DNA from 3 places in the Streptomyces callyspongiae genome. Region 2 is predicted to be linked to each of the others. Evidence: predicted binding sites of a transcription regulator. Region 2 holds the regulator's gene; each other region holds the start of a gene.

Region 1 (10,365 bases), on a different contig from region 2:
CGAGAGGTTCCTGAAGGAGACCTGCCGGCGCGTCTTCGACGAGGTCGGGGCCCGCGGGGAACTCGCCGTCGTGGACGAGATCTTCGCGGACGACTACATCGACCACGACATCTCGCACGAGACGGAGTCGACGACCGGTTCCGCCGTGATGAAGGAGGACGTCACCCGGTGGCGTCGGGCCTTCGACTTCGACTTCACCCTGGACGCGCAGATCGCGGAGGGCGACACCGTCGTCACCTGCTGGACGTGGCGGGGAACGCACCAGGGCGACTTCATGGGCCTCGCCCCCACCGGCCGGACGGTCACCATGACGGGCACCACCGTGTTCCGGTTCGAGGACGGGCGGATCAAGGAAGGCTGGTGGCACTACGACATGCCGCGGCTCCTGCGGGAGCTCGGCGTCGGCGCCGGGGCCTGACGAGCGGGAGACCGAAGCACACGGGAGCGGTCCTCGGCAGCGGGACCAGCCCCGCGCGGGCCGACGGGCGAGGCCCGACCCGCCCCCGCAGGGGTGGGCCGGGCCTCGGTGTCCCGGGGCCGCGCGGACTGCGCGGCCCCGGACCGTGCCGTGAGGTCAGTGCGCGTGACCGTGGCCGTGGCCGCCGGCGGCCTCTTCCTCCTCGGCCGGCTTCTCGACGACCAGCGTCTCGGTCGTGAGCAGCAGCGAGGCGATGGACGCCGCGTTCTCCAGCGCGGAGCGGGTGACCTTGACCGGGTCGATGACGCCGGCCTTCACCAGGTCGCCGTACTCCCCGGTCGCGGCGTTGAAGCCCTGGCCCTTGTCGAGCTCGGAGACCTTGGAGGTGATGACGTAGCCCTCGAGGCCGGCGTTCTCGGCGATCCAGCGCAGCGGCTCGACGAGCGCGCGGCGGACGACGGCGACACCGGTGGCCTCGTCGTCGCTCTTGCCGAGCGAGTCCTCCAGCACCTTGGTGGCGTGGACGAGAGCGGAGCCACCACCGGAGACGATGCCCTCCTCGACCGCGGCGCGGGTCGCGGAGATGGCGTCCTCCAGGCGGTGCTTCTTCTCCTTGAGCTCCACCTCGGTGGCCGCACCGACGCGGATCACGCAGACACCGCCGGCCAGCTTGGCCAGGCGCTCCTGCAGCTTCTCGCGGTCCCAGTCGGAGTCCGTGGTCTCGATCTCGGACTTGATCTGGGCGACGCGGCCCTGGACGTCCTCCGAGTTGCCGGCACCGTCGACGATCGTGGTGTCGTCCTTGGTGACAGTGACGCGGCGGGCGGAGCCCAGCACCTCCAGACCGGCCTGGTCGAGCTTGAGGCCGACCTCCTCGGCGATGACGGTGGCGCCGGTGAGGGTCGCCATGTCGCCGAGCATGGCCTTGCGGCGGTCACCGAAGCCGGGGGCCTTCACGGCGACGGCGTTGAAGGTGCCGCGGATCTTGTTGACGACCAGGGTGGAGAGCGCCTCGCCCTCGACGTCCTCGGCGATGATCAGCAGCGGCTTGGAGCTGTTGCCGGCCTGCATGATCTTCTCGAGCAGCGGCAGCAGGTCCTGGATGGAGCTGATCTTGCCCTGGTGGATCAGGATGTACGGGTCGTCGAGGACGGCCTCCATACGCTCCTGGTCGGTGACCATGTAGGGCGACAGGTAGCCCTTGTCGAAGGCCATGCCCTCGGTGAAGTCCAGCTCCAGGCCGAAGGTCTGCGACTCCTCGACGGTGATGACGCCGTCCTTGCCGACCTTGTCCATCGCCTCGGCGATGAGTTCGCCGACCTGCTTGTCCTGGGCGGACAGCGCGGCGACCGCGGCGATGTCCTCCTTGGAGTCGATCGGGCGGGCGATGCCCGACAGGTCGTCGGCGACGGCCTTCACGGCGGCGTCGATGCCGCGCTTGAGAGCGGCCGGGGAGGCGCCGGCGGCGACGTTGCGCAGGCCCTCGCGGACCAGCGCCTGCGCGAGCACGGTGGCGGTGGTGGTGCCGTCACCCGCGATGTCGTTGGTCTTGGTCGCCACCTCCTTCACGAGCTGGGCGCCCAGGTTCTCGTACGGGTCCTCGGCCTCGACCTCGCGGGCGATGGTCACGCCGTCGTTGGTGATGGTCGGGGCGCCGAACTTCTTGTCGATGACGACGTTGCGGCCCTTGGGGCCGATCGTCACCTTGACGGTGTCGGCGAGCTGGTTGACGCCGCGCTCGAGGGCGCGACGGGCGTCCTCGTCGAACTTCAGGATCTTGGCCATGGGAGCTTTGGGGTCCTCTCGAACGAACCGCGCCCCGGTCCCGGCAGTTCAGGCGTGACGGGTACCGGGGCACGGATCGAAAGCGTTCTTCTGCTTTCGGAGCTTGCTGGAGGTGCTTACTTCTCGACGATCGCGAGAACGTCGCGGGCCGAGAGGACGAGGTACTCCTCGCCGTTGTACTTCACCTCGGTGCCGCCGTACTTGCTGTAGAGCACGACGTCGCCGACGGAGACGTCGAGCGGCAGGCGGTTGCCCTCCTCGAAGCGGCCCGGGCCGACGGCCAGGACGGTGCCCTCCTGGGGCTTCTCCTTGGCAGTGTCCGGGATGACCAGACCCGACGCGGTGGTCTGCTCGGCGTCGAGCGGCTGGACCACGATGCGGTCCTCGAGCGGCTTGATGGCAACCTTGGAGCTGGTGGCGGTCGTCACGATCCGACCTCCCCCTTCGGAGTTCTCAACGGGGTGATGAATGTCTGGGGTGGCGACCTGGTAGACCCGTCGTCGCGGGTGCCGGATCTGCCCGTCGCTTCGGTTGGCACTCACCTGTGGAGAGTGCCAGAACTGAGATTATGCCGCGGTTAGCACTCCGTCAACCAGAGTGCCAAAACACGGAGTGTCCCCGCCCGTGCCCCCGCCGTCGGCGCAGGCCCCGGAAGGCCGCCCAAGAGCCCGCGCTCGGCGCGCAGCCTCATGCCGCCACCTGCCTCCGGGCGGCGAGCACCTCCTCGTAGTACCCGACCAGGCGCTCGCCGACGGCCCGCCAGCCGCGGTCCGCGACGGCCTCGAGCCCGGCGGCGCCCATCCGGTCGCGGAGCGCCGTGTGCCCGGCGAGAGCGGCCACCGCGTCCCGCACCGCGACGGCGTCCTGCGGGGGCACCAGCAGGCCCGTCCGGCCGTGGTCGACGAGGTCGAGCGGGCCGCCCGCGGCCGGGGCGACCACCGGGACACCACTGGCCTGCGCCTCCTGCACGGTCTGGCAGAAGGTCTCGAACGGACCGGTGTGGACGAAGACGTCGAGCGAGGCGAAGATCCGGGCGAGGTCGGTTCCGGTGCGGCGGCCGAGGAAGTGGGCGCCGGGCAGCGCCGCACGGAGCGAGGGCTCGCTCGGCCCGTCACCGACCACCACGGGCCGCACCCCCGGAAGTGCTCCGGCGGCCGAGAGGAGGTGCACCCGCTTCTCCGGGGCGAGGCGCCCCACGTAGCCCACGAGCAGTTCCCCGTCGGGCGCCAGGGAGCGCCGCAGCTCCTCGTCGCGGCGGGCGGGCGTGAACCTTTCGGTGTCGACACCGCGCGGCCACAGCCGCACCCGGGGTATGCCGTGGTCGGCGAGTTCCCGCAGCGAGGCGGTCGACGGGGCGAGGGTGAGATCGGCGGCCCGGTGCACCGTACGCATCCGGCGCCAGGCGGCGCCCTCACCGGCGCCGAGGTAGGTGCGGGCGTAGCCGGCCAGGTCGGTCTGGTAGACGGCGACGCTGGGCACACCCGCACGGACGGCGGCGGCGATGCCGCGCGCGCCGAGGACGAACGGGCTCGCCAGGTGCACGACGTCCGGACGGTGCCGCGCGACGGCCGCGGAGAGGCGGCGGCTGGGGAGCGCCACCCGGACCTGGGCATAGCCGGGGAGGGGGAGGGACGGCACGGACACCACCGGGGCGGGGCCGTCGGCGCGGACGCGGGAACCCGGCGGCGGCGCCGGTGCGACGACCAGCGGTTCGTGCCCGGCGCGTGCCAGGTGGGAGGCGGTCTGCCAGGTGGTGTGGGCCACGCCGTTGACGTCCGGCGGATAGGACTCGGTGACGATGACGACTCTCATACGGCCGTTGTGGCGCCCGCGGGCGTGCCCCGGTCCACGGGCGTGTGTCCGCCGGGGAAACGCCCGTTGAGCGCTTTCCCGGAGCCCGTCCCCGGCGGGCTCTCCCCTTCCCCGGGCGCGGAGCGGGCCCTGCAGGGTCGGTGGAGCGTACGGCGGGGCGGTGGAGCGCAGGCCGTTCCGCGACTCAGAGGTAGTCCTCCAGGCGTGCCACGGCGTATCCCTGGTCGGCCGCCAGCCGGAGCACCCTGCGGAGCATGTCGGCCATGGTGCCGCCGTCGCCCCAGGAGGCGGGGCCCCGGTAGTGCGTGAGGATGATCGCCCCGGGGTAGAGCCGGTTCCCCGGTTCCTGGAAGTCGATGCGGTCGGCCCATGCCTCCATGCCCCAGAGCACCACCGCGTCGATGCCGCAGGCCCGGGCGGCGCGCAGCGTGGCCCGGTCGTAGGAGCCGTAGGGCGGGCGGAAGAGGCGGGGCTGCGGACCGCCCAGCTCCTCCTGGATGCGGTCCTGCTGGCCGCAGATCTCGCGGCGCTGCGCCCGGTGGCCGAGTCCCGGCAGGTAGGGGTGGTGCAGCGTGTGGTTCTGCGTGGTGCCGCCCGCGTCGGCCAGGGCGCGGAAGTAGTCGTAGCCGACGCCGGGTTCGACCTCCTCGTCGGTCAGGAACGAGGTCACGGGGATGTCGAGGTCGTCGACCATCTGCAGGAACTCCCGGCTCTTGCGCGCTCCGTCGTCGATGGTCAGGAAGACGACGCGGTCGTCGGTCGGGACGCTGCCGACGACGCGCGCCCCGCGGACGCGCGGTTTCAGCGCGGGAGGGTCCGGGGCGAAGGGCGGGGGCTTCTTCAGGCCCCATGCGCGGAACGCGGCGACACGGCGCGCGAGGCGGTCGGCGTAGGCGTCGAGCGCGTCGGCGGTGCTCCGGGCGCGGGCGCGGGCCGCCGGTCCGACTGCGGCGGACAGGGCGAGTGCGGGAGCGGCGGCGTGCCCGTGCAGGACGCGGGGCTCGCCCGGGCGGGCGGCTCCGCCGTGCTGCCCGGTGCTCCGGCTGCCTGCGGCGCGGAGGTCCGCGCCGGAGGGGCGCCCGGAGGCGAACGAGGTGGTCGGTGCCGCAGGGCCGCCGCCCGCCGGCAGCGGAGCACGTGCGGCCTGCGGAGCGGCGGGCTCGGGCCGGGACTCGCCGCTCGGTCCCTTCTGCGGGGCGAGGGCGGCGAGCAGCGCGAGCGCGGAGAAGGCCAGAGCCGACCAGGTGAACCGATCGGTCTTATTTCCTTTTTGTAGTACTACACGCATAACGCCGGATCGTGCCACCGAGAGCCGGGGCGGCCCGGGCGACGTTCCGGAGCGGCAGGGAGAATGAGCCGTGTGGCCGTACCCGACACCCCCGACACGCCTGACGACCCGTCCGCGCCCGACGACGCGGCAGCCGCCTTCGCCGCACTCCTGACACCCGAAGGGGCGATGCTGCTGGACGGACTGCGCGACTACGACCCGGCGGACGAACTGGCCGTCGCCACCCGCCTGCGGCGCAGCCACCCGGCAGCACTGGTGACCGCGGCGCTCGCACAGGCACGGCTGCGGCAGCGCGCGGCCGCCAAGTTCGGCGAGGACGCCGCCCACCTGTACTTCACGCCGAACGGGCTGGAACAGGCCACCCGCACGGCCGTCGCGGACCACCGGGCCGCCCGCTTCGCCGCACTCGGCGCCCACCACGTCGCCGACCTCGGGTGCGGCATCGGCGGCGACGCGCTCGCCCTCGCCCGCCGCGGCATCCGGGTGCGAGCCGTCGACCGGGATCCGCTGACCTGCGCCGTGGCCCGCGCCAACGCGGACGCCCTCGGCCTCGGAGACCTGATCCACGTGCGCTGCGAGGACATCGAACAACTCGGCGCGGCCGATCTCGACGACTGCGACGCGGTGTTCGTGGACCCGGCGCGGCGCGGCGGGCGCGGGCGCGGCCGGGCCCGCATCTTCGACCCGGAGGCGTACTCGCCCCCGCTCAGCCGGGCGATCCGCACGGCCCGCAGCCGCCGGTACGCGGCGCTCAAGGTGGCCCCCGGCATTCCGCACGAGGCCGTCCCCGAGGACGCCGCCGCCGAATGGGTATCCCACCGCGGCGACGTCAAGGAGGCCGTCCTCTGGTTCGGCGACCCCTCGGCGGCACGCGTCCGCGCCACGCTGCTGCCCGCGGGGGACACGCTCGCCGGCGGTACGGCGGACCCGCCGCCCGTGGGCCCGGTGGGCCGCTACCTGTACGAGCCGGACGGCGCCGTCGTCCGCGCCCACCTCGTCGCCGAGATCGCCGCCGAACTCGACGGCAGACTCCTCGATCCGACGATCGCCTACATCACCGCCGACACCCGCACGCCGACCCGGTTCGCCACCGCGTACGAGATCACCGACGCCCTGCCGTTCCACGTGAAGCGACTGCGTGCGCTGCTGCGCGAGCGCGAGGTGGGCACGCTCACGGTGAAGAAGCGCGGATCCGCCGTCGAACCCGAGGAGTTGCGGCGCAAGGTCAAGCCGAAGGGGCCGCACTCCGCGACGGTCTTCCTGACCCGGATCGACGGCGCGCCCAGCATGCTCATCGGCCGGCCGTGCCCGTGAGGGTACGGCCGGGAGCCTCGGCGGCCCGGCGGCCCTGGGCCGGCGTCAGCGGGAGAGCCGCGCGCCCGACTCCGGAACGACGGCGAGCGTCTGCAGGTAGGACGCCGCGCAGAGCTGGTGGTAGTGGAGAGGACCGATCTTGTGCCGGATCTTCTCGATGTGGAACCGCACGGTGCGGCGGCTGATGCCGAGCTGCTCGGCCATCTCCTCGTAGGAAGGGGCATGCGCCAGCAGGGAGAAGACCTCGGACTCCCTGTCGGACAGCTCTCCGGTCAGGGCGAGGGCGGCGGCCAGCGGTTCGGGTAAACGTCTCGCATATGACGGATCTCCAGCAGGCATACATGACATGTTCACACGCCCGGCACGGCGGACCGAAGGGACCCTCGAGCCGAATCCGCGCCGTCAGGAAAGGAGCTCGGCGGCCCGTTCCAGCCGCTGCTCGTGCTGCCGACGGGCCAGGGCCAAGGTCTCGGCGTTCCGGTCGATCAGCCGCTCCTGGTACGCGGTGGTCACCGCGAAGCGCACCCCGACCAGGTTGACCTTCTTCTTGCACGCGACGTCCGCGCCGGCCGCGGCGACGGCGGCGGGCGAGGACAATTCCTCGTTGCTGCGGAAACCGAGTTCGGCGGCAGCGTCCATCGGATCGCTGACCGAATACCCCGCCTTCTCCATGCACGCCGACCACTTCGTGTCGTTCCGCCGCACGCGGGAGTCCGCACGGGTCCGGGACTCCGCCTCGCTCCTGAGGTTGAAGACGTACATGATGTCCACGGCGTTCGACTTCGGCGCGTACAGCTTCAGAAACGCCTCGCGGGTGCAGCCGCCCACCGGAACCGTCCGGCCGTTGACCTTCTCGTCACTGCCGCCCTCCCGTCGCGCCGCCTCCTGGTTCGTCGGCAGGGACTGCGGGTCGACGTCGTCCGCGCCGCTGAGGACCAGCCGCTCCGCACCGGACAGCGCGGGGCGTACGGGCCGCTCCCGATCGCCGTCGAGGGACTGCGGATTCCGGTAGCCGTACTGCGCGACCTCGTTGCTGTCGACCACACCGAAGACGTACCGATTGCCCGTCGCCGGTGGCGCCGGGCGCCGCGGAGCGCTGTAGGAGAACCCGAACCGGGACATGCACCGCGCCACCAGGGCGTCCTGCGCACGCCGCAGTTTCTGCCGTTCCGCGGCGGTGGACGCGTAACCACTCAGCGGGAACTCGATGTTCTCGGTCTCCAGCATGGCCGGAATCCTTCCCAGATCGGGTTCACCGCCCGCGTCGGAGGCGGGCTCGCCGGCGCAGGCGGACAACACCGCCAGGCATGCGGCAGCGAGCACCGGAGCCACCCGGCGGACGGAGAAGGAGGACATGCGGAACCTCGGGAGAATCGGAAGAGGGTTTGCTGCTGCGGTCCCCCTCCGCTCTCCCGGAGGGGGACCGCAGCAGCACCGGGCGGGGGTCGGCGGCGCGCCGAACGTTGCGTCAGCTGTTCGTCGCCGAAATCTCGTTCTTGAAGGTGCTGGAGGCATTGCCCGAGTAGCCGCTCGGAATGGTGCCCCACGACCCGTGGTAGTTCGCGTCCGTGTAGACGTAGTAGTCGAAGACGTCGTCGCGGTTCCAGTAGGAAGCGGTGTTGTCGTTCGTGGTCTGGCCCGAACCGCTGCAGCTTCCGACGAAGGTGTCGTTCGAGAAGTCGCTGTCACTGTCGTAGACGTCGAAGACGCAACCGGCCGTTCCAGAGTTGTAGTACAGGCCGAACTCGTACGTCTCGAGAACGCCGTTCTTGGGGTCGGCTGCGGCACTCGTCACCGTGCCGGCCAGCAGTCCTGCGGTGCCGGCGGCAACGGCCGCCAGCTTGCCGAGACGGAGGATCGTGCGTCCGGACATCACATCTCCAGGTGATTTGTGGGTGGTCCGTAGCAGGAACGCCCGCAGTCCAACAGGCCGTCCGGCGGGTGTCTACTGGCGCGAGGGACAGTAGCGGCCACCGCGACGCGCTGGTAAGTTCCCCGCCGCCGTGCGACAAGGCATCGCCCGGTTTCCTCCGGGGCACGTCACCCCGCCCTTCCGCATTCTTCTCGTGCGTGGTTCCAGGAGTCGCCGCATGCGCCCCACTCTTTTCGTCTGCGGAGCCGTTCTGGCAGCGGTCGCACTGGCCGGCTGCTCCGGCCCCACCGACGGGACCGCCGAAGCCTCCCCGAGCCCGTCGGAGACCGTGAGCGCGGAGGAAGTCGCCTACTACCGCTGCCTCGGGGACAACGGCCTCGTTCTGGAGACCCCCAACCCCGGCCAGATCCGGGTGGACAAGGACGCGAACACCGACAAGGACGTCGCGATGGCGGCCGAGGAGGAATGCCGGCCGCTGCTCGACGCGATACCCGATGCACCGGTCTCCGAGGAGGCCCTCGAGACGGCGCGTGATGTCAGTGCCTGCGTCAGGGAAAAGGGCTTCGAGGACTACCCGGACCCCGACCCGAGCACCGGCGAGGTCGACCCGGGCGCCGCGGGCGTTCCCGAAAACCCGGAACTCCGCGCCGCGCTCTCGGACTGCCGTCCGGAAGGCACCGGAACGGGCGACACCGTCGTCGGTGGCTGAGGCGACGCCCGGAGACGGAAACGAAGGAGCCGGAGGTGCGCCGTGCCGGGAAGGGTGAGGCCGTGACAGGCGAAGGAGCCGCGACGGACGACGGAACGGCGCGGACCGGCGAGCCGGAGCCGGAGTCGCAGTCGGCTGGGAGCTCCTCCGACGGACTGCGGAGGCGGCGCCGCTGGGTCTTCGCGGTGGCCGTCGGCGCCGCGCTGGTCGCCCTGTGCGGCCTCGGCGCCTCACTGGTCGTCAAATCGCCCGCACAAGTGGCGGCCGAGGCCGGCCCGCCCGCCAGGGACGTGCTGACGGCCCCCGTGGAGCACCGGGTACTGGTGTCGTCCCTGATCACCAGGGGCCGCGTGGTCGCCGGGCAGACGGTGGGCGTCGCGCCACAGATCTCGGGCGGCGACGGGACCTCCGGAGCGGTCATCACCAAGGTCGCGGCACGGCCCGGAAGCGAACCGGAACAAGGCCGGGTACTGCTCGAGGTCGCAGGACGCCCGGTGTTCGCACTGCGGGGCACGGTCCCGGTGTACCGGGACCTGCGGCCGGGGGCGACCGGCAAGGACGTCGGCCAACTGCAGAAGGCCCTGCGGAACCTCGGACACAGCACCGGGAGCGACCCCGACGGGACCTTCGGCTCCGGCACGAAGGACGCCCTGGCCGCCTTCTACTCCTCCATCGGCTACGTCCCCCGGCCCGCACAGGACGACGGAGGAGCCGCCCTGGAAAGCGCCGAGGAGACGGTGACGAACGCCGAACGCGCCCTGGAGGACGCCCAGGACGCCTCGGGCACCGGCACGGACGGCGGGAACGGACGCGACAAGGCCGTCACCCGCGCGCAGGAGGACCTCGCCGACGCGCGGCAGGCGTACGCCGATCTGCAGGCGCGGTCCGGCCCGATGCTCCCGGCGGGCGAGGTGGTGTTCCTGAAGAGTTTCCCCGCCCACGTGGACTCGGTGCAGGGGCGCGTGGGCGACCGGGTGACCGGGACCGTCATGACCGTCTCGTCCGGGCGCCTGCTGGTGGAGGCGTACGTGCCCGAATACCAGAAGGGGCTCCTCCGCTCCGGCCAACCCGTGGAGATCCACTCCGAACTGAGCGGATCGACCGCGGCGGGGAAGGTGCGCTCGGTCGCGGACACCATGACCCTGCCCGGACAGTCCTCCGGAGAC
Region 2 (10,365 bases):
ACGGACGACGGTCGCGGGGACCTCGCCTGCGACGATCTTGCAGAACAGGCAGTCGTCCTGGGGTTCTCCCGCCACGGTGGCGCCTCCGCTGTGAGATGTCGGTGTACGCAGCGGATGCTATCGCGTGCGGAGGCGCGGACTCGGCGGACGCTTCCGCCCCGCCGCTGCGGGCAGCGACGGCGGTGCGGGCATGCGCGGGGAGGCGGAGCTAGGCCCAGCGACCGGTGCGGCTCAGGAGGAGCGCGAGCGCGGCCGTACCCGCGGTGGAGGTGCGCAGCACGGTCGGGCCCAGGCGGTGGGGACGTGCCCCGGCCTCGGCGAACGTCCGCAGTTCCTCCGGGGAGACGCCGCCCTCGGGGCCGACGACCAGGACCAGTTCGCCGGCCTCGGGGAGGTGTGCCCCGGCCAGCGGGGCGGCGCCCTCCTCGTGGAGCACGGCCGCGAAGTCCGCCCGGGACAGCAGCGTCGCGAGGTGCCCGGTGGTGGCGGGTTCGGCGATGTGGGGGACGCGCAGCCGGCGGGACTGCTTGGCCGCTTCGCGTGCGGTCGCCCGCCACTTGGCCAGCGACTTGGCGCCGCGGTCGCCGCGCCACTGCGTGATGCAGCGGGAGGCGCGCCACGGCACGATCGCGTCGACGCCGGTCTCGGTCATGGTCTCGACGGCCAACTCCCCGCGGTCGCCCTTGGGGAGGGCCTGCACGACCGTGATGCGGGGGCGGGGTTCCGGTTCGGTGCGGACCCGGGTCACGGTGACCTCGAGCCGGTCCTTCCCCTCCGGATGGGCGACCGTGCCGTACGCGGCGGTGCCCGCGCCGTCGGTGAGGACGATCTCCTCGCCGACGCGCATCCGGCGGACGGACACCGCGTGGCGGCCCTCCGGTCCGGTCAGGACGACGCTTCCCGGGCCGGTCAGCGGCGGATCGTCCGGCCGGTCGAGCAGGAAGACGGGCGCGGTCACGCCACGCTCCGTGCGGCACGGGCGGCGGTGAGCTCCTCGACCAGGGTGTCCACGAGCCGGGCAGCGGGCAGGGCTCGGGCCAGCCGATGTCCCTGACCGGCCCACAGGGCCATGCCCTGCGGGTCGCCGGCCCGGGCGGCGGCCTTGCGCAGCCCAGCCGTCAGGTAGTGGACCTGGGGGTAGGCCGCGGGCGCGTGCGGCCCGTGCTCGCGGACGAACCGGTTGACCAGACCCCGCGCGGAGCGTCCGGAGAACGCCCGGGTCGGTTCGGTGTGGGAGAACAGCGGGTCGGTCACGGCACGCTTGTGCTCGGGGTGCGCTCCGGACTCCGGGCACACCAGGAAAGCGGTGCCGAGTTGCGCGGCGACGGCGCCCGCGGCGAGCACGCCGGCGATCTGGCTGCCGCGCATCAGCCCGCCCGCGGCGATCATGGGGATCCGGACGGCGTCGCCCACCTCGGCGAGCAGCGGCAGCAGGCCGGTGCCCTCCCCGTCCCGCTCCGGACGGTCCTGATAGGTGCTGCGGTGGCCGCCGGCCTCCACTCCCTGCACGCACACGGCGAAGGCACCGTTGTGCTGCGCGTCCAAAGCCTCCTCGACGGAGGTGACGGTGACGACGGTCCGCGTGCCCGCGTCGGCGAACGCCCGCAGCACCCGGGGGTCGGGGCACCCGAAGGTGAAGGAGACCAGCGGCACGCGCGCCTCGAGAAGCACGGCGATCTTGGCGTCGTAGGCGTCGTCGGAGCCGCGGTCGGTGTCGCCGAGCTCGGCGGCGTAACGCCTCGCCTCGCCGGCGAGCCGCTCCCGGTAGCTCCCGACTGCATCGGTACCGGCAGCAGGAGGCGGCTGCGGCAGGAAGACGTTCACGCCGAACGGCCGCTCGGTCAGCATCCGCAGGTGCCGGATCTCCTCGTACACGGCCTCCGGCGTCTTGTAGCCGGCGGCGAGGGAGCCGAGCGCACCGGCGTTGCTGACGGCCGCGGCGAGCTCGGGACCGGACGTGCCGCCCGCCATCGGGGCCTGCACGATCGGATGCTCGACGAGGTCGGAGAGCGGGGACTGCGCGGAGGACATGGCGTCATCCTGCCATGCCCCGGGAGCAGTCCGGGCGGGGGCCGTGGGAGCTCTCCGGGGTGGACCGCCGGCGGGCGGGGGCCCACCCCGGGGGGAGAGGCGTCAGCGGCCGTTGAACGCGTCCTTGAGGCGGTGGAAGAGCCCCTGCTGACCGGGCTGGAACTGCCCCTGGGGCCGCTCCTCGCCGCGCAGGCGCGAGAGCTGCCGCAGCAGCTCCTCCTGCTCGTGGTCGAGCTTGGTCGGCGTGGTCACCTCGACGTGCACGATCAGCTGGCCGCGGCCGTTGCCGCGCAGGTGGGTGACGCCGCGCTCGTGGAGCGGGACGGACTGGCCGGACTGCGTGCCCGGGCGGATGTCGATGTCCTCCATGCCGTCCAGCGTCTCCAGCGGCACCTTGGTGCCCAGGGCCGCGGCCGTCATGGGGATGGTGACGGTGCAGTGCAGGTCGTCGCCGCGGCGCTGGAAGACCGGGTGCGGGGTCTCGTGGATCTCGACGTAGAGGTCGCCCGCCGGGCCGCCGCCGGGCCCGACCTCGCCCTCGCCGGCCAGCTGGATCCGGGTGCCGTTGTCGACACCCGCGGGGATCTTGACGGTGAGGGTGCGCCGCGACCGTACGCGGCCGTCGCCGGCGCAGTCCTGGCAGGGCGTCGGCACGACGGTGCCGAATCCCTGGCACTGCGGGCAGGGCCGGGAGGTCATGACCTGCCCCAGGAAGGAGCGGGTGACCTGCGAGACCTCGCCGCGGCCGCGGCACATGTCGCAGGTCTGCGCGGAGGTGCCCGGCGCGGCGCCCTCGCCGGAGCAGGTGCCGCACACGGTCGCGGTGTCGACCTGGATCTCCTTGGTCGTCCCGAACGCCGCCTCGTGCAGTTCGACGTCCAGCCGGATCATCGCGTCCTGGCCGCGGCGCGTGCGCGAGCGGGGCCCGCGCTGCGAGGCGGTTCCGAAGAACGCGTCCATGATGTCGGAGAAGTTGCCGAAGCCCGCGCCGCCGAAGCCGGCGCCCGCTCCCGCGCCGCCGCCCGGTCCGGCCGGGTCGCCGCCCAGGTCGTAGACCTGCTTCTTCTGCGGGTCGGAGAGCACCTCGTAGGCGGTGTTGATCTCCTTGAAGCGGTCCTGCGTCTTCGGGTCCGGATTGACGTCCGGGTGCAGTTCGCGCGCCAGCCTGCGGAAGGCCTTCTTGATCTCGTCCTGCGAGGCGTCGCGCTCCACGCCCAGGACGGAGTAGTAGTCGGTCGCCACTTAACTCTCCGCGAGGATCTGTCCGACGTAACGTGCCACTGCGCGTACCGCTCCCATCGTTCCGGGGTAGTCCATGCGGGTCGGCCCCACCACGCCGAGCTTGGCGACCGCCTCGTCGCCCGAACCGTAACCGACTGAAACCACCGACGTGGAACTCAGGCCCTCGTGAGCATTCTCATGACCGATTCGCACCGTCATGCCGGAATCCGTGGCCTCGCCGAGCAGCTTCAGCAGTACGACCTGCTCCTCCAGCGCCTCCAGGACGGGGCGGATGGTGAGCGGGAAGTCGTGGCCGAAGCGCGTGAGGTTGGCGGTTCCGCCGATCATCAGGCGTTCCTCGGTCTCCTCGACCAGCGTCTCCAGCAGGGTGGCGAGCACCGCCGAGACGGTTCCCCGGTCGTCCGCGTCGAAGCCCTCCGGAAGGTCCTGGACCAGACGCGGCACGTCGGTGAAGCGCTGCCCGGCCGCACGGCCGTTCAGCCGGGCCCTCAGATCGGCGACGGTGGTCTCGCCGATCGGGGTGGGACAGTCGACCAGGCGCTGCTCGACGCGTCCGGTGTCGGTGATGAGCACCAGCATGAGCCGGGCCGGTGCCAGCGCCAGCAGTTCGACGTGGCGCACTGTCGACCGGGTCAGCGACGGATACTGGACGACGGCCACCTGCCGGGTGAGCTGCGCCAGCAGCCGGACCGTGCGCCCCACGACGTCGTCCAGGTCGACGGCGCCCTCCAGGAAGTTGTGGATGGCGCGTCGCTCCGGCGAGGACATCGGCTTGACACCGGCCAGCTTGTCGACGAACAGCCGGTACCCCTTGTCGGTGGGGATCCTGCCGGCACTGGTGTGCGGCTGGGCGATGTACCCCTCGTCCTCCAGGGCCGACATGTCGTTGCGGACGGTGGCCGGCGACACCTTGAGATTGTGGCGCTCCGTGAGCGCCTTGGAGCCGACCGGCTCCTCGGTGCCGACGTAGTCCTGGACGATGGCACGCAGCACCTCGAGCCTGCGTTCACTGAGCACGTGCGCACCTCCCGTCGGGCCGTGTCCGGCTGTCCGGCCTCCGCTCGCCTGGCACTCTCGTGGGACGAGTGCCAGCGTTTCGCAGCCAAGTGTACGGCGGGATGCCATGCCCAGAGCAAGGGCGTCCACACCCGGGACCGCGGGCACGCACCGCGGAGGGGCGACACGGTCTGCGTACCGGTAGCGTCGCGGCATGGACGGCATGTGGGAAGAGCTCGCACCGGGCGTGGTGCGCACCCGGCTGCCCCGGTGGGACGCGACGGCCGGGGCGGTGGCCGGTCCCGACGGCGTGCTGGTGATCGACACCGGATCCTCCCTCGCCGAGGGGGCGGCGCTCCGCGCATCGCTGCGGGAGCTGTTCGGGAGGCCCGTGACCAGGGTCGCGCTCACCCACGGCCACTTCGACCACGTGCTGGGCACAGCGGCCTTCGCCGGAGTCCAGGTGTACGGCGCGGTGGGTCTGGACCGTGTTCTGCGCGGCGGCCGCGAGTCCCTCCGGCACGACGCCCGTCGGCACGGCCTGGCGGCGGACACGGCGGCCCAGGCAGCCGACGCGCTGGTCCTCCCGGAACACCCGGTCAGCGGCGAGATGACCCTCGCGCTGGGCGGCGACCGCCGTGCCGTACTGGTCAACGCCGGCCCGGGCCACACCGGGCACGATCTGGCCGTCCTGGTGCCCGGAGGGGCCCCGGGCGCTCCCCCGGTGGTGTTCTGCGGCGATCTGGTCGAGGAGTCGGGACCGCCGCAGGCGGGGGACGACGCGCAGCCTGGGCAGTGGCCCGCCGCCGTGGACCGGCTGCTGGCTCTCGGCGGCGAGGACGCCCGGTACGTCCCCGGCCACGGCGCCGTCGTGGACGCCGCGTTCCTCCGCGCCCAACGCGACGGTCTGGCCCGTCGCTTCGCCTCCGCCTGACGCGTCCGGACACAATGGGCGGATGCGCAGCCGCCGGTACGACCCCGACCTGACCCCGCCCTGGAAGCGCCGCGCCGCTCCCGTCCCCGAGGTGCCCGCCGAACGGGACCTCGTGGTGGAGGAGGTGACGACCGGCTTCTGCGGGGCGGTGATCGACTGCGAGAAGACCTCCGGAGGGAACGCGGTGACGCTGGAGGACCGCTTCGGGGCGCACCGTGTCTTCCCGATGGAGCCGCGGGGGTTCCTCCTGGAGGGACGGATCGTCACGCTGGTGCGCCCCGCAAGCGCCGCCCCGGCGGCTCCGCGCCGCACACCGTCGGGCTCGGTCGCGGTGCCCGGTGCCCGCGCCCGGGTCGCGCGCGCCGGACGCCTGTACGTCGAGGGGCGCCACGACGCGGAGCTGGTGGAGAAGGTGTGGGGCGACGACCTGCGGATCGAGGGCGTCGTCGTCGAGTACCTCGAGGGTGTCGACGACCTTCCGGCGGTCGTGGACGCGTTCGGGCCCACGCCCGACGCCCGACTGGGTGTCCTGGTCGACCACCTGGTGCCGGGGTCGAAGGAGTCGCGAATCGCCGCGGAGGTCGCCGCGACCCGGGGCGAGGACCTCGTACTCGTGGTCGGCCACCCGTTCGTGGACATCTGGGAGGCCGTCAAACCGGCCGCCGTCGGCATTCCGTCGTGGCCCCGGGTGCCGCACGGCCAGGACTGGAAGACCGGCGTCTGCGAGGCCCTGGGATGGCCGCGGAACACCGGCGCCGCCTGGCAGCGGATTCTGCGCTCCGTGCACTCCTACCGCGACCTGGAACCCGGCCTGCTGGGCCCGGTGGAACACCTCATCGACCACGTGACCGTGGGCGGCCCGACGGGAGGCCCTCCCGGCCGCTGACCGGCACCCGTCAGTCGACGAGGTCCCGGACGACCGCGTCGGCCAGCAGACGCCCGCGGAGGGTGAGGGCCGCGCGACCCTCACCGAACGGCTCCGGGCGGAGCAGCCCCTGGTCCAGCGCCCGCCGGGCGGCCGCGCGCCCGGCCGGCGTGAGCACGTCCAGCGGACAGCCCTGGACCAGCCGCAGCTCCAGCAGGACCCGCTCGACGCGCCGGTCCTCGGCGGAGAGGACCTCGCGGCCCGCACCGGGCGACCGCGAGGCGTCCAGCGCCCGGGCGTAGGCGGCGGGGTGCTTCACGTTCCACCAGCGCACGCCCGCGACGTGGCTGTGCGCGCCGGGTCCGGCGCCCCACCAGTCGGCGCCCGTCCAGTACAGCTCGTTGTGCCGGCAGCGCGCCGCGTCCGAGAGGGCCCAGTTGGACACCTCGTACCAGTGGAAGCCCGCGGCGGCGAGCATCTCGTCGGCGATCAGGTAGCGGTCCGCGTGCGCGTCGTCGTCGGTCATGGGCACCTCGCCGCGGCGGATCCGCCGTGCGAGCTGCGTGCCCTCCTCGACGATCAGGGCGTACGCGGAGACGTGATCCGGCGCGGCGGCGAGCGCCGCCTCCAGGGAGGCACGCCAGTCGTCGTCGCTCTCCCCCGGCGTGCCGTAGATCAGGTCGAGGTTGACGTGGTCGAACCCGGCCCTCCGCGCGTCGGCGACGCACTGTTCGGGGCGTCCGGGGGTGTGGCTGCGGTCCAGGACGCGCAGCACGTGGGCCCGGGCGCTCTGCATGCCGAACGACACCCGGTTGAAGCCCGCCTCCCGCAGCTCGGCGAGGTAGCGGGCGTCGACCGACTCGGGGTTGGCCTCCGTGGTGATCTCCGCGTCGTCGGCCAGGGAGAACTCCTCGCGCACGGCGGCCAGCATCCGGCCGAGGTCCTCCGGCGGGAGCAGTGTGGGGGTACCACCCCCCACGAACACGGTCCGCACGGGGCGCGGATCGTCCCCGAGCACCTTCCGCGCCAGCCGGACCTCCTGCGCGAGGGTGTCCGCGTAGTCCTCGCGGGAGGCCAGGACACCGCCCGCGCCACGCAGCTCACCTGCCGTGTAGGTGTTGAAGTCGCAGTACCCGCAGCGCGAGGCGCAGTACGGCACGTGCAGGTAGAAGCCGAGCGGACGGTCCGCGGCGTCGGCCGTCGCGGAGGCGGGCAGCGAGCCGTCGTGCGGTACCGGTTCGCCGTCGGGAAGTGCGGAGGGCATGGGCCCATTGTGACCTCCCGCAGCCCCGGACCGGGCGCGGGCCCGGCGGCAGCCGGAAACCCGGCTGCCGCCCCACTCCGCTCAGGCCTCTCGGGACCCGGAGTACATCTCCTCGATCAGGTGGCCGAACTCACGCTCCACGGCCGGTCGCTTCAGCTTCAGGCTGGGCGTCAGCTCACCGTGCTCGACGTCCAGGTCCCGCGGCAGGACGCGGAACTTCTTGATCGTCTGCCAGCGCTGCAGTCCGGAGTTGAGCTGCTCCACGTAGTCCCCGACCATCGCGCGCACCTGTTCGGAGACGACGACCTCGGCGTACTCCTTGCCCGCGAGGCCCTCCTGCTCGGCGGCCCACTGCATCAGCGACACCTCGTCGAGCGCGATGAGCGCGGTGCAGAAGTTCCGGTCGGCGCCGTGGACGAGGATGTTGGAGACGTACGGGCAGATCGCCTTGAACTGGCCCTCGACCTCCGCGGGGGCGATGTACTTGCCGCCGGAGGTCTTGATCAGGTCCTTCTTGCGGTCCGTGATGCGCAGGTAGCCGTCGGAGGAGAGTTCACCGATGTCCCCGGTGTGGAACCAGCCGTCCTCCTCCAGTACCTCGGCGGTTTTCTCCGGGAGGCCGTGATAACCCTCCATGATGCCGGGGCCGCGGAGCAGGATCTCGCCGTCCTCGGCGATCCGCACCTCGGTTCCGGGCAGCGGCTTGCCCACGGTGCCGGTGCGGTACGCCTCACCGGGGTTGACGAAGCTGGCGGCGCTGGACTCGGTGAGGCCGTACCCCTCGAGGATGTGGATCCCGGCGCCGGAGAAGAAGTAGCCGATGTCCGGCGCGAGAGCGGCGGAGCCGGAGATGCAGGCCCGCAGGTTGCCGCCGAAGGCCTCCCGCAGCTTCGCGTAGACGAGCCGGTCGGCAACAGCGTGCTTGACCTTCAGCCCGGCGGGGGCGGAGGCGACTCCGGTGCGGCGGAAGTTGTCCTGGGTCACCTTGCCGTACTCGCGCGCGACGCCCGCGGCCCACTGGAAGATCCTGTACTTGGCGGCGCCGCCGGCTTTCGCCTTGGACGCCACACCGTTGTAGACCTTCTCGAAGATCCGGGGGACGGCGGCCATGTAGGTCGGCCGCACCACGGGCAGGTTCTCGATGATCCTGTCGATGCGTCCGTCGACAGCGGTGACGTGCCCCACCTCGACCTGGGCGGCGGTGAGGACCTTGCCGAAGACGTGCGCCAGCGGCAGCCACAGGTACTGGACGTCCTCGCCGGTGACCAGCCCGGTCTGCGCGATGGCTTTCGCCATGTAGGACCAGCAGTCGTGCGGCAGCCGCACGCCCTTGGGCTTCCCGGTGGTACCCGAGGTGTAGATGAGGGTGGCGAGCTGGTCGGAGCGCAGCCCGGCCACGGTCTTCCTGACGCACTCCGGGTTGTCCTCGAGGTGGGCCTTCCCGCGCCGGGCGAGCTCGGAGAGGGAGAGCACCCAGTCCTCCGGGTCGTCCTCCGCGGCGACGGCGTCCGCCTCCTCCATCACCACCACGTGGGCGAGTTCGGGGAGCTCGGCACGCTTCTCCCGCACCTTCTCCAGCTGGGAGGCGTCCTCGGCGATGAGCACGCGGCTGGAGGAGTCGGCCAGGATGTAGGCCGTCTCGCCCGCATCGGTGCTCGGGTAGACCGTGGTGGTGGCCGCGCCGGAGCAGAGGATGCCGAGGTCGCACAGGATCCAGTCGACCCGGGTGTTCGAGGCGATCGCGACCCGTTCCTCGGGCCGCACGCCGAGCGCCATCAACCCGGCCGCAACGGCGAAGACACGTTCGGCAGCCTCGGCCCAGCTGTAGGAGCGCCACTCCTCGGGGCCGTCGCCGGAGGCGGCCACCGGGTAGCGGTACGCCTCGGCGTCCGGGGTGGCCTGCACGCGCTCCAGCAACAGAGACGCCACGGAGGGCGGCCGGTTCTCGATCAGGGATTGTGTGTCGCTCACGACATCCTCCGGGCCCGGGGTGAAGTACATACTCTGGGTGACTCTCCCTTGTGACTCACGAGTAACCAGGGAGCCGCGCTCAGACTAAGCGCCACGAACCTCGTATGTAAGGGGTCGGAGGCCGTGTCGATACCGGAGCGTGACCGGGAGCGGGGTACCACGGGGAAGTCCACACACGACCGCCACACGCTTCACGGCGCGCCCTACGGGACGCGCCGTGAAACAGGGGCGGTGAACAGGGGCGACGGGCCCGCGCCGTGCCGCTACTTCTTGCCCTTGGAGGAGTCGCCGCCACCGGAGTCGTCGGTGGAGAGCGCGGCGATGAAGGCTTCCTGCGGGACCTCGACCCGGCCCACGACCTTCATGCGCTTCTTGCCCTCCTTCTGCTTCTCCAGCAGCTTCCGCTTGCGGGAGATGTCACCGCCGTAGCACTTGGCCAGCACGTCCTTGCGGATCGCGCGGACCGTCTCGCGGGCGATGATCCGGGAGCCGACTGCCGCCTGGATCGGCACCTCGAACTGCTGGCGCGGGATGAGCTCGCGGAGCTTGTTCGCCATCCGCACGCCGTAGCCGTACGCCTTGTCCTTGTGCACGATGGCCGAGAAGGCGTCCACCTTGTCGCCCTGCAGCAGGATGTCGACCTTCACCAGGTCCGCGGTCTGGTCCCCGCTGGGCTCGTAGTCGAGCGAGGCGTAGCCGCGGGTCTTGGACTTCAGCGCGTCGAAGAAGTCGAAGACGATCTCGGCGAGCGGAAGGGTGTAGCGCAGCTCCACCCGGTCCTCGGACAGGTAGTCCATGCCCTGCATGTTGCCGCGCCGCGACTGGCACAGTTCCATGATCGCGCCGATGAACTCGCTCGGCGCCAGCAGGGTCGCCTTGACCATGGGCTCCTGCACCGTCTCGATCTTCCCGGAGGGGAACTCGGTGGGGTTGGTGACGGTGTACTCCGTGCCGTCCTCCATCCGCACCTGGTAGATCACGTTCGGCGCGGTGGCGATCAGCGGCAGGTTGAACTCGCGCTCCAGCCGCTCCCTGATCACCTCCAGGTGCAGCAGCCCGAGG
Region 3 (10,365 bases), on a different contig from region 2:
GTAGTCGTCGAGCAGGCGGAAGGCGACGATCGACAACGGCAGGATCGCCAGCAGGTTGACCAGGGCCATGGCGCCCATGGCGACGTCGGCCAGGCTCCAGACGACGCCGACCGAGCCCATCGCGCCGAGCACGGTGGCGGCCAGGATGATCACGCGGTATCCCTGCATCACCGGCTTGCTGTCCGTGACGAAGCGGATGTTCGACTCGCCGTAGTAGTAGTTTCCGATCATCGAACTGAAGGCCAGCAGGAAGACCACGACCGCGAGCACGTGGCCCGCCCAGCCGCCGAGAGCCTGCTCCAGCGCCGTCCGGGTGACGTCCGCGCTGCCGCGCTCGGCGAGCGAGGGGCTCGTGGAGAGGATGACGAAGGCGGTCATGGAGCAGACGATCAACGTGTCGAAGTAGACGCCGAGGGACTGCACCAGCCCCTGCTTGACCGGGTGGCTCACGTCGGCCGTCGCGGCCGCGTTGGGGGCGGAGCCGAGGCCGGCCTCGTTGGAGAACATGCCGCGCCGCACGCCCTGCATCACGGCCGCGCCGATCGCGCCGCCGGCGGCCTCGCGGAGCCCGAAGGCGCTCTCGACGATGTCGCCGAGGACCCGGGGCACCTCGTTGACGTTCAGGACCAGCACGACGGTCCCCATCAGCAGGTAGAGCACCGCCATGAACGGCACGAGCACCTGAGTGACGTTCGCGATCCGCTTCACGCCGCCGAACACCGTGAGGGCCAGCAGACCGGCCAGTGCGACGCCGACGACGAGGGTGAACGGGGTGGAGCCGCTGCCGCCCGAGGACTCCAGCACGGTGGAGATGGTGTTGGACTGCACCGCGGTGAAGACCCACCCGAAGGTGAGCGTGATGATCACGGCGAACACGATTCCGGCCCAGCGCCTGCCGAGGCCGTGCTGGATGAAGTACGCCGGTCCGCCCCGGAAGGTGTTCTCGTCGTCCCGGTCGTCGTTGCGCACCTTGTAGAGCTGGGCCAGTGTCGACTCCACGAACGCGGTGGCGCCGCCGATCAGCGCCATGACCCACATCCAGAACACCGCTCCCGCGCCGCCGAGGGTGATGGCGGCGGCGACGCCCGCGACGTTGCCCGTGCCGATGCGGGCGGCCGCGGAGAGGGTGAAGGCGCCGAAGGCGGAGACGGACTTCCTGCCCGACGCCGCGTCCGGCGCGGGGTCCTTCAGGACGCGCAGCATCTCGGGGAACAGCCGCAGCTGCACCACTTTCGAGCGGAGGGTGAACCACAGGCCCGCTCCCGCGACCAGCGGGATGAGCAGGTACGTCCAGAAGTGGTCGTTGATCTCGACGATCAACGTGTCCAGGGTGTGCATGGGTCAGGGATTTCCTCGGAGTCGGGGAGTGCTCGGCTCCTCGTGCAGCGTGGTGCGTCCGGGGCCGCGGGAACCGGAATACGGTCCTCCGTTTGAAGCGTTCCGGACGGAACCTAACCCACCGGTCGACGCCCATTCACCTGCGACGCGGTGCGGAATGTCACAGGCATGCGCAAGGGCCCCTCCCCGGCGGGGAGGGGCCCTTGCGAGGCAGGGGCAGCACGCGTCGCGGCGAACACCGCAGCGAACGGTGCGGCCGGGCGGAGCGCCCGATCCTCGGTGGGAGGATCAGAAGCCCATGTCACCGCCCATGCCGCCGGTCGGGTCGGCGGCACCGGCCGCGGCCTTCTCCGGCTTGTCGGCGATCACGGCCTCGGTGGTGAGGAAGAGCGCCGCGATGGAGGCGGCGTTCTGCAGCGCGGAGCGCGTCACCTTGGCCGGGTCGATGATGCCTTCGGCGATCATGTCGACGTAGTCGCCGGTCGCGGCGTTCAGGCCGTTGCCCGGGGTGAGGTTGCGCACCTTCTCCACGATGACGCCGCCCTCGAGGCCGGCGTTCACCGCGATCTGCTTGAGCGGGGCCTCCAGGGCCAGCTTCACGGCCTGCGCACCGGTGGCCTCGTCGCCCTCCAGCTCGAGCTTCTCGAAGGCCGAAGTGGCCTGCAGCAGGGCGACGCCACCGCCGGCGACGATGCCCTCCTCGACGGCCGCCTTGGCGTTGCGCACGGCGTCCTCGATGCGGTGCTTGCGCTCCTTGAGCTCGACCTCGGTGGCCGCGCCGGCCTTGATGACGGCCACGCCGCCGGCCAGCTTCGCGAGACGCTCCTGGAGCTTCTCGCGGTCGTAGTCCGAGTCGGAGTTCTCGATCTCGGCACGGATCTGGTTGACCCGGCCCTGCACCTGCTCGCTGTCACCGGCACCGTCGACGATGGTGGTCTCGTCCTTGGTGATGACGACCTTGCGGGCGCGGCCCAGCAGCTCCAGACCGGCGTTCTCCAGCTTGAGGCCGACCTCCTCGGAGATGACCTGGCCGCCGGTGAGGATGGCGATGTCGCCCAGCATGGCCTTGCGGCGGTCGCCGAAGCCCGGCGCCTTCACGGCCACGGACTTGAAGGTGCCGCGGATCTTGTTCACCACGAGGGTGGACAGGGCCTCGCCCTCGACGTCCTCCGCGATGATCAGCAGCGGCTTGCCCGACTGCATGACCTTCTCCAGCAGCGGAAGGAGGTCCTTCACGTTGCCGATCTTGGAGTTGACGATGAGGATGTACGGGTCCTCGAGCTCCGCCTCCATGCGCTCCATGTCGGTGGCGAAGTAGGCGGAGATGTAGCCCTTGTCGAAGCGCATGCCCTCGGTGAGCTCCAGCTCGAGCCCGAAGGTCTGCGACTCCTCGACGGTGATGACGCCTTCCTTGCCGACCTTGTCCATGGCCTCGGCGATGAGCTCGCCGATCTGGGCGTCGGCGGCCGAGATGGAGGCGGTGGAGGCGATCTGCTCCTTGGTCTCCACGTCCTTGGCCTGCTCCAGCAGCGCCGCGGAGACGGACTCGGTGGCCTTCTCGATGCCGCGCTTCAGCGCCATCGGGTTGGCGCCGGCGGCGACGTTGCGGAGACCTTCCTTGACGAGCGCCTGGGCGAGAACGGTCGCGGTCGTCGTGCCGTCACCGGCGACGTCGTCCGTCTTCTTCGCGACCTCCTTGACCAGCTCCGCACCGATCTTCTCGTACTCGCCCTCGAGTTCGATCTCCTTGGCGATGGAGACACCGTCGTTGGTGATGGTGGGGGCGCCCCACTTCTTCTCCAGCACGACGTTGCGGCCCTTGGGGCCGAGCGTGACCTTGACGGCGTCGGCGAGCTGGTTCATCCCGCGCTCGAGGCCGCGCCGCGCCTCCTCGTCGAACGCGATGATCTTGGCCATGGAAGTGGTCCTCCCGGACTGGGGTGGGCATCGAAGGACCGCGCTGGCGCCCGCGACGGACGGTCTGCGAGCCTGACGGTTCCCTGCACCGTCCGGCCTGCGGACCTCACCGACCCGGTCCTGCTGTCACTCTCACCTTCAGAGTGCTAACGCCAATGATTAGCACTCGACCCCTTCGAGTGCAAGCGCCTTCGGCCACGGACCCTGCGCGGAACTCCGCGCGCACCGGCACCACCACGACGCGGGCGAGGGCCCGCACCCCGATGGGATGCGGGCCCTCGCCCCGGATACGTCGGTACCGGTCGGCGCTTCAGCCGGTCACGCGGACCATGTCCGCCTGCGGCCCCTTCTGACCCTGAGAAATCTCGAACTCGACCCGCTGTCCTTCGTCCAGGGTGCGGTAGCCGTCCATCTGGATCGCGCTGTAGTGGACGAACACGTCCGCACCACCGTCGACCGCGATGAAGCCGTAGCCCTTCTCCGCGTTGAACCACTTGACGGTGCCCTGAGCCATTACTAACTCCCCTATTACTGGCCCTTGCACGAGCCCGCACTTCGCGGACCCGGGTCAGACCTCACCACCGGCGGGCCGGAGGTGTGCGCCGGAACGCGTCGACCGCCGCTGAATGTATCTGCCCGAACGCCGTCCGCAACAGGTCGGAAGAACGAGAATTCTGATACCGGCACTTCCCCACATAGAGGGAGAAGAAGGGGAAAAACCGGACGACAAAAAGGGGCCGGTGCGGCAAAAGCGACATCGATTTCCGGCCCAAAGTGGCGCGTTCACACAGGTACGCGGCACTCACAGAAGGGGAACGGTTTCACTCTACTCCCTCCCGGAACACCGACTGACCCCCTCCAGCGCTCCTGGAGGGGGTCGTCCCGTGCGGCCGGCGGCGCGGAACGGCACCCGCGCCGGCCCCACGGCCCGTCAGCAGCCGCCGGCCACGGCCGGGATGATCGACACGCCGGCACCGTCCGGCGTGGCCGTCTGCAGGCCGTCGACGAAGCGGACGTCGTCGTCGTTCACATAGACGTTGACGAAGCGGCGCAGCTTCCCGGCGTCGTCGAGGACACGGGCCCCGATGCCGGTGTGGTTGCTCTCCAGGTCGGCCAGCACCTCGGCCAGGGTGGCCCCCTCCGCGGGGACCTCGGCCCTGCCGCCGGTGTAGGTGCGCAGGATCGTCGGGATACGGACGTTGACGCTCATGGGTTCACCTTCCATGGGTACGGGAGTGCGGCGGTGGTGACGCGCCGGTTCAGGCGAGGCCGGCCTCGCGGAACGCGTCCAGGCTGGGGCGGATGGTCGCGCGGGGGCGGGCGGCCTCCGCCACGGCGTCGAGCGTCTTCAGCCCGTCGCCGGTGTTGAGCACCACCGTGGTCAGCGACGGGTCCAGCACGCCCTCCGCCAGCAGCTTGCGGGTGACGCCGAGGGTCACGCCGCCGGCGGTCTCGGTGAAGATGCCCTCCGTGCGGGCCAGCTGGGTGATGGCGTCGACGATCTGCCCGTCGTCGACGTCCTCGACGGCGCCGCCGGAGCGCCGCGCGATGTCCAGCACGTACGGGCCGTCCGCGGGGTTGCCGATGGCCAGGGACTTGGCGATCGTGTCCGGTTTCACCGGCCGGACGACGTCGTGTCCCTCCTTGAACGCGCGCGACACCGGCGAGCAGCCCTCGGCCTGGGCGCCGAAGACCCGGTACGGGCGGTCCTCCACGAGGCCGAGCTCGATCAGTTCGCGGAACCCCTTGTCGATTTTCGTCAGCTGCGAGCCGGAGGCGATGGGAACGACGATCTGGTCCGGCAGCCGCCAGCCGAGCTGCTCGGCGATCTCGTAGGCGAGCGTCTTGGACCCCTCGCCGTAGTACGGCCGCAGATTGACGTTGACGAAGCCCCAGCCCTCGCCCAGCGGATCGCCGATGAGCTCGGAGCAGAAACGGTTCACGTCGTCGTAGCTGCCCTCGATGCCCACCAGATCGCCGCCGTAGACGGCGGCCATCACGACCTTGGCCTGTTCCAGGTCATGGGGGATGAACACGCAGGAGCGGAAGCCGCCGCGGGCCGCGGCGGCACCGACCGCGCCGGCCAGGTTGCCGGTCGAGGAGCAGGAGAGCGTGGTGAAGCCGAAGGCCCGAGCCGCCTCGACGGCGATCGCCACCACGCGGTCCTTGAAGGAGTGCGTGGGGTTGCCGGAGTCGTCCTTGACGTGGAGCGACCCGCCGGCGGCGGATACGCCCAGCTCGCGGGCCAGGTTCCCGGCGTCCACGAGCCGGGTGAAGCCGGGATCGGTGTTCGGCCGTCCGGCGACGTCGGCCGGCACCGGCAGCAGCGGCGCGTAGCGCCACATGGTGTCCGGCCCCGCCTCGATCCGCGCGCGGAGGCCCTCGGGGTCGCCGGTCGGGAGGTCGTAGGCGACCTCCAGCGGCCCGAAACACTCCTCGCAGGCGAAGACCGGTCCCAGCGGGTTGCGCGCCCCGCACTCGCGGCAGGACAGAGCTGCGGCGGGACCGAGCGGAGCGGTGGCGGCTGACTTCTCAGGAGCGTGCACAGCCATGAAGGCGAGGCCCTTTCTCCTCATCTTCCTCGCGGCGAATCTCACCACGAGCCGGAATTGGCACCTTCCCGAACCGGGAGCCCCGCCTTTTTCTGCAGGACCGGCCGGAGGGTTGCCGGGGCTTCATCGGGCCGTTCCCTCTGCCCCTCTGGATGAGCGGTGTGAAGTTGTGGACCGGCGGTGGCCGGTTCCGGCGCTACCCCCGGCATGTGCCGGCGGGGCGCGTTGTTCAAGACTGTAACGGACGGACCGCGCTGTACAGCGGAGCGTCCGAACCGCGAGACAGGCGCCCCGCAGCGGGCTGTGGGGGCGCCACGAAGGAGAACCCGACGTGCTGGACGAGGTCCACGACTGGCTGGAACGCCGCTCCTGGTCCGCGGCCGACCGGCCGCGCGAGGACCTGGCGGCCGCGAAGGCGGCCCCGGGGGCACCGAGCGTGAGCGTGGTGCTGCCCGCCCTCGACGAGGAGCGCACGGTCGGCGCCATCGTGTCGGTGATCCGGCGCGACCTCATGGACGGCCCGCTGCCGCTCGTCGACGAGCTGGTCGTGCTCGACTCGGGCTCCACCGACCGTACGGGTGAGGTCGCCGCCGCAGCCGGGGCGAAGGTGGTGCACCGCGACGAGGTGCTGCCGCACGTGCCCGCGGTGCGGGGCAAGGGCGAAGTGCTGTGGCGGTCGCTGCTGGTGACCGGCGGCGACATCGTGTGCTTCGTCGACGCCGACCTGCGGGACTTCTCCTCCCGGTTCGTCTCCGGCATCGTCGGGCCGCTGCTGACGGACCCGGAGCTCCAGCTGGTCAAGGCGATGTACGACCGGCCGCTCGGGGACAGTCCCGTGGGCGGCGGCCGGGTGACCGAGCTCGTGGCCCGGCCCCTGCTGAACCTGCACTGGCCGCGGCTCGCCGGATTCGTGCAGCCGTTGGGCGGGGAGTACGCCGCCCGCCGCGGCCTGCTGGAGCGGCTGCCCTTCCCGGTCGGGTACGGCGTCGAGCTGGGGCTGCTGGTCGACGCGCTCGACACGGTGGGCCTGGACGCCCTCGCCCAGGTCGACGTGGGCGTACGGCGCCACCGCCACCAGGACGGGCTGGCGCTGGGCCGGATGGCCGCCGCGATCCACCACGCGGCGCAGCTCCGGCTCCCCGGCGGGGAGGCCCTGCGGCCCAGCCTCACACAGTTCTCCCGCGGCGAGGACGGTTTCGTGCCGTGCACGCACGCCGTGGAGGCCGGGGAGCGGCCGCCGATGCTCCGGGTGCCCGAGTACGCCGCCCGCCTCCCCCGCCACGGTCGGGACTGAGACCGGCGGGCGGCGGGAGCCCGCGGCGCCGGCCCGCCCGCCGTCCGCACCGCTCCACCCCTCCGGCGCGGATACGTTTCGGTACGGGGCGCGACGGCTAGGCTCCGGCCATGGCCGCTGAGCGTTCCGCCCAGGTACTCGTCGCGTCGAACCGGGGCCCCGTCGCGTACCGCCCCGCCGACGGCCCCGGACACGAACTTCTCGCCTCGCGCGGCGGCGGCGGCCTGGTCTCCGGGCTGAGCGCCGTGGGACCGGAGGCCGGCGCCGTCTGGGTGTGCGCGGCCCTGGGGCCCTCGGACCGGGAGGCGACCCGCCGGGCCGGGCGACGCCTCGACCCCGCCGACACCGGCGGGCAGGCGGTGCGGATGCTCGACATTCCCGCCGAGGTCTTCGACGGCGCCTACAACGGCGTCGCCAACTCCGTCCTGTGGTTCGTCCACCACCTGCTCTACCGGACACCGGTCGAGCCGTCCTTCGACACCGACTTCGACGACCTGTGGGCGGCGTACGAGGCGTACAACGCCGCCTTCGCCGACGCGCTCGCCGAGGAGGCCGCCGAGGGCGCCGCGGTCCTGGTGCAGGACTACCACCTCTCCCTCGTGCCGGCCCTGCTCCGGGCACGCCGCCCGGACCTGAGGATCGGTCACTTCTCGCACACCCCGTGGGCACCGCCGGACTACTACCGGATGCTTCCCGACGACGTCGCCGCGGCCGTGCTGCGCGGCGTCCTCGGCGCCGACCGCGCCGCCTTCCTCACCGACCGGTGGGCCCGCACCTTCGCCGACTGCTGCGCGGACGTGCTGGGTGCGAAGGTGACCGCCGCGGACGACGGCGGGCTGCTCGTCACCCACGGGGACCGCACCACCCGCCTGGGCACCCATCCGCTCGGCGCCGACGGGGACTTCCTGCGGGAGCGAGCCCAGCGCCCCGACGTCACCGAACGGCGCCAGCAGCTGCGGGCCCAGGTCGGCGGCGGCGACCGCAGGATCGTGGTCCGGGTCGACCGCACCGAACTGTCCAAGAACATCGTGCGCGGGCTCCACGCCTTCCGCCGGCTGCTCACCGATCACCCCGAGTGGCAGGGCCGGGTGGTGCACCTGGCCTTCGCCTACCCCTCACGGCAGGACCTGGCGGTGTACCAGGAGTACACCGCGGAGGTGGCCGAGGTCGCCGAGGAGATCAACGCCGACTTCGGCACTCCGGCGTGGACCCCGGTCGTGCTCCATGTGGAGGACGACTTCGCACGGTCCCTGGCCGCCTACCGGATGGCGGACGTCGCCCTGGTCAACCCGATCCGGGACGGCATGAACCTCGTCGCCAAGGAGGTGCCCGTCGTCTCCGACGAGGGCTGCGCGCTCGTCCTCTCCCGCGAAGCGGGTGCCTGCGCCGAACTGGCCGAGGACGCGCTGACGGTCAACCCGTACGACATCCGCGAGACCGCGCAGGCGCTCCACGAGGCGCTGAGCATGCCGCAGGACGAACGGGCCGCCCGCACCGGGCGGCTCGCGGAGGCGGCCACCGCGCTGCCGCCCGCCGCCTGGTTCGTGGCCCAGCTCGACGCGCTCCGTGCCCCCGCGCCGTAGCAGTACCGCACGCCCCGCGCACCTGCCTCATGCGCCGTCGCCGAGTTCGGCGACGACCGCCGCATGGTCGGACGGCCACACCCCGCCGACCGGCCCGTCGCCCGCACGGCGCACCCCGCGGACGTGGCCGAGACCGCCCGGCCCGGGCTCGGCGACATGGATGTAGTCGAGGCGCACGCCGGGGTCGCGCCGCGCCGCGACGTACGGGTTCTGCGCCATCCGGGTCGCGGAAGGCTGCGAGGGGTCCGCCCACTCCCAGGCGTCGATCAGCACCTGGTCCGGGACGGCAGGGCCCGTGCGGTACCCGCCGAGCAGCCGCATCTCGTCGGAGTCCGGGCAGGCGTTGTAGTCGCCGGTCAGCACAGCGGGATGCGCGTGGCCGGCACGGCGTTCCGCCACGAACCGGGCGAGCGCCCGCACCTGCCCGACGCGGACGGCCGACTCGGCGAGGCCGGAGTTCAGGTGCGAGGTGAAGAAGGGCACCGGGGCCCCGGGGGCGTCCAGCAGGGCGTGCAGGCACAGCCGCCCGTCGTCCGTGCCGGCAGCCGTGGGCAGCCGCAGCGTGGCGCTGTCACGGACGGGCCAGCGGCTGAGCACGGCGTTGCCGACGCCCCACGCGTCGGCCTCCGGTTCGTCGAGGCGGCGCCGCCAGCCGCCGGGTGCGTCGGACTCGGCCCGGATGCAGTACAGCCCGAGGTCCTCGGCGAGCCGGTCGGCGAGACTGTCGTCGCCGCGGGTCCAGTTCTCCTGGAGTCCGAGCACGTCGGGCCGCACCTCGCGCAGCACGTCCCGGATCGCGGTGCTCCGTTCGGCCAGCGGGCCGAAACGCCACCAGAGGTTCCACGTCATCACCCGCACACCGGGTGCCTCCCCCGCGGTGCTCCGCCCCATGCTCCGCCACCGGCTGGGACACCTCCTCCGGCGGAACGGGCGGCGCCGGAAGCCCCGTCAGCGGCCGCGGTGCGCGGCCAGGGCGTCGGCCAGGGCGTCCAGCAGCGCGACGACGCCGTACGGGCCGTCGACGACGAGGTCGGCCCGCTCCGCGAGTGCGGTGACCTCGTCGCTGCCGCTGCACACCAGCAGCCCGTGCAGCCCCTCCGCCCGCAGCTCCTCCACCGCGGCGAACGCGGCGAGGTCGCCGAGGTCGTCCCCGGCATACACCACGGTCCCGGCGCCCGCGGCGCGGGCCAGGCCGGTCACGGCCGCGCCCTTGTCGGTGCCCGGCGGACGCAGTTCCAGCACCGCCCGGCCCGGCTCGACGGTGAGTCCGTGCCGCCCGGCCAGGTCCGTCAGGGGGGCGCGCAGCCGCCGGAACGCGACCGACGGCTCCGCGGCGCGGCGGGTGTGGACGGCGACCGCACCGCCCTTGTCCTCCACGTGCACGCCAGGGTCCGCGCCCGCTGCCGCCAGGACGTTCGGCAGCTCCTCCCGTACGGCGGCGACGCCGGGGTGCGGCGGTGGGGAGGTGAGCTCGCCCGTGGCCGCCTCCCAGCGCTCCGCGCCGTACGCCCCCAGCACGACAAGCCCGTCCAGGCCGGTGACGCCGGCGAACCCGCCGTAGCGGACGGCCCGTTCCGCGGGACGTCCGGTCACGACGGCCACGGCGGCGACCTGCGGGGCCAGGCGGGCCAGTGCGGGTACGGCTCCGGGATGCGCCCGTGCCCGGTCGGGGTCGGGCACG

What was found. Region 2 encodes HrcA, which represses chaperone genes, less so after heat shock. Its sites were predicted from a motif close to TTNGCACTCNGNNNNNCNGAGTGCNAA; they were not measured.
Region 1: groES (co-chaperone GroES) is a predicted target of HrcA. The motif match lies at 2,781-2,807, and genes of this name have one in related genera.
Region 3: groL (chaperonin GroEL) is a predicted target of HrcA. The motif match lies at 3,415-3,441, and genes of this name have one in related genera.

The regions. Positions count from the first base shown of each region.
Region 1 covers NZ_JBJZOM010000018.1:74,451-84,815, forward strand. Annotated here, with positions in the region: gene ACL06G_RS17735 (ester cyclase) at 1-418, shown strand, start outside; gene groL (chaperonin GroEL) at 575-2,203, opposite strand; gene groES (co-chaperone GroES) at 2,320-2,631, opposite strand; gene ACL06G_RS17750 (glycosyltransferase family 4 protein) at 2,891-4,015, opposite strand; gene ACL06G_RS17755 (polysaccharide deacetylase family protein) at 4,200-5,303, opposite strand; gene ACL06G_RS17760 (class I SAM-dependent methyltransferase) at 5,367-6,617, shown strand; gene ACL06G_RS17765 (helix-turn-helix domain-containing protein) at 6,663-6,956, opposite strand; gene ACL06G_RS17770 (hypothetical protein) at 7,020-7,973, opposite strand; gene ACL06G_RS17775 (peptidase inhibitor family I36 protein) at 8,086-8,490, opposite strand; gene ACL06G_RS17780 (hypothetical protein) at 8,708-9,199, shown strand; gene ACL06G_RS17785 (peptidoglycan-binding protein) at 9,262-10,365, shown strand, end outside.
Region 2 covers NZ_JBJZOM010000008.1:85,031-95,395, forward strand. Annotated here, with positions in the region: gene ACL06G_RS09795 (histidine triad nucleotide-binding protein) at 1-75, opposite strand, end outside; gene ACL06G_RS09800 (16S rRNA (uracil(1498)-N(3))-methyltransferase) at 209-958, opposite strand; gene ACL06G_RS09805 (nitronate monooxygenase) at 955-2,031, opposite strand; gene dnaJ (molecular chaperone DnaJ) at 2,134-3,273, opposite strand; gene hrcA (heat-inducible transcriptional repressor HrcA) at 3,274-4,290, opposite strand; gene ACL06G_RS09820 (MBL fold metallo-hydrolase) at 4,484-5,203, shown strand; gene ACL06G_RS09825 (DUF3097 domain-containing protein) at 5,226-6,089, shown strand; gene hemW (radical SAM family heme chaperone HemW) at 6,100-7,332, opposite strand; gene ACL06G_RS09835 (AMP-dependent synthetase/ligase) at 7,414-9,303, opposite strand; gene lepA (translation elongation factor 4) at 9,567-10,365, opposite strand, start outside.
Region 3 covers NZ_JBJZOM010000015.1:101,100-111,464, reverse strand. Annotated here, with positions in the region: gene ACL06G_RS16250 (alanine/glycine:cation symporter family protein) at 1-1,338, opposite strand, end outside; gene groL (chaperonin GroEL) at 1,627-3,255, opposite strand; gene ACL06G_RS16240 (cold-shock protein) at 3,566-3,769, opposite strand; gene ACL06G_RS16235 (MoaD/ThiS family protein) at 4,187-4,465, opposite strand; gene thrC (threonine synthase) at 4,515-5,807, opposite strand; SAM riboswitch class I at 5,825-5,966, opposite strand; gene ACL06G_RS16225 (glucosyl-3-phosphoglycerate synthase) at 6,139-7,101, shown strand; gene ACL06G_RS16220 (alpha,alpha-trehalose-phosphate synthase (UDP-forming)) at 7,212-8,684, shown strand; gene ACL06G_RS16215 (endonuclease/exonuclease/phosphatase family protein) at 8,712-9,533, opposite strand; gene otsB (trehalose-phosphatase) at 9,633-10,365, opposite strand, start outside.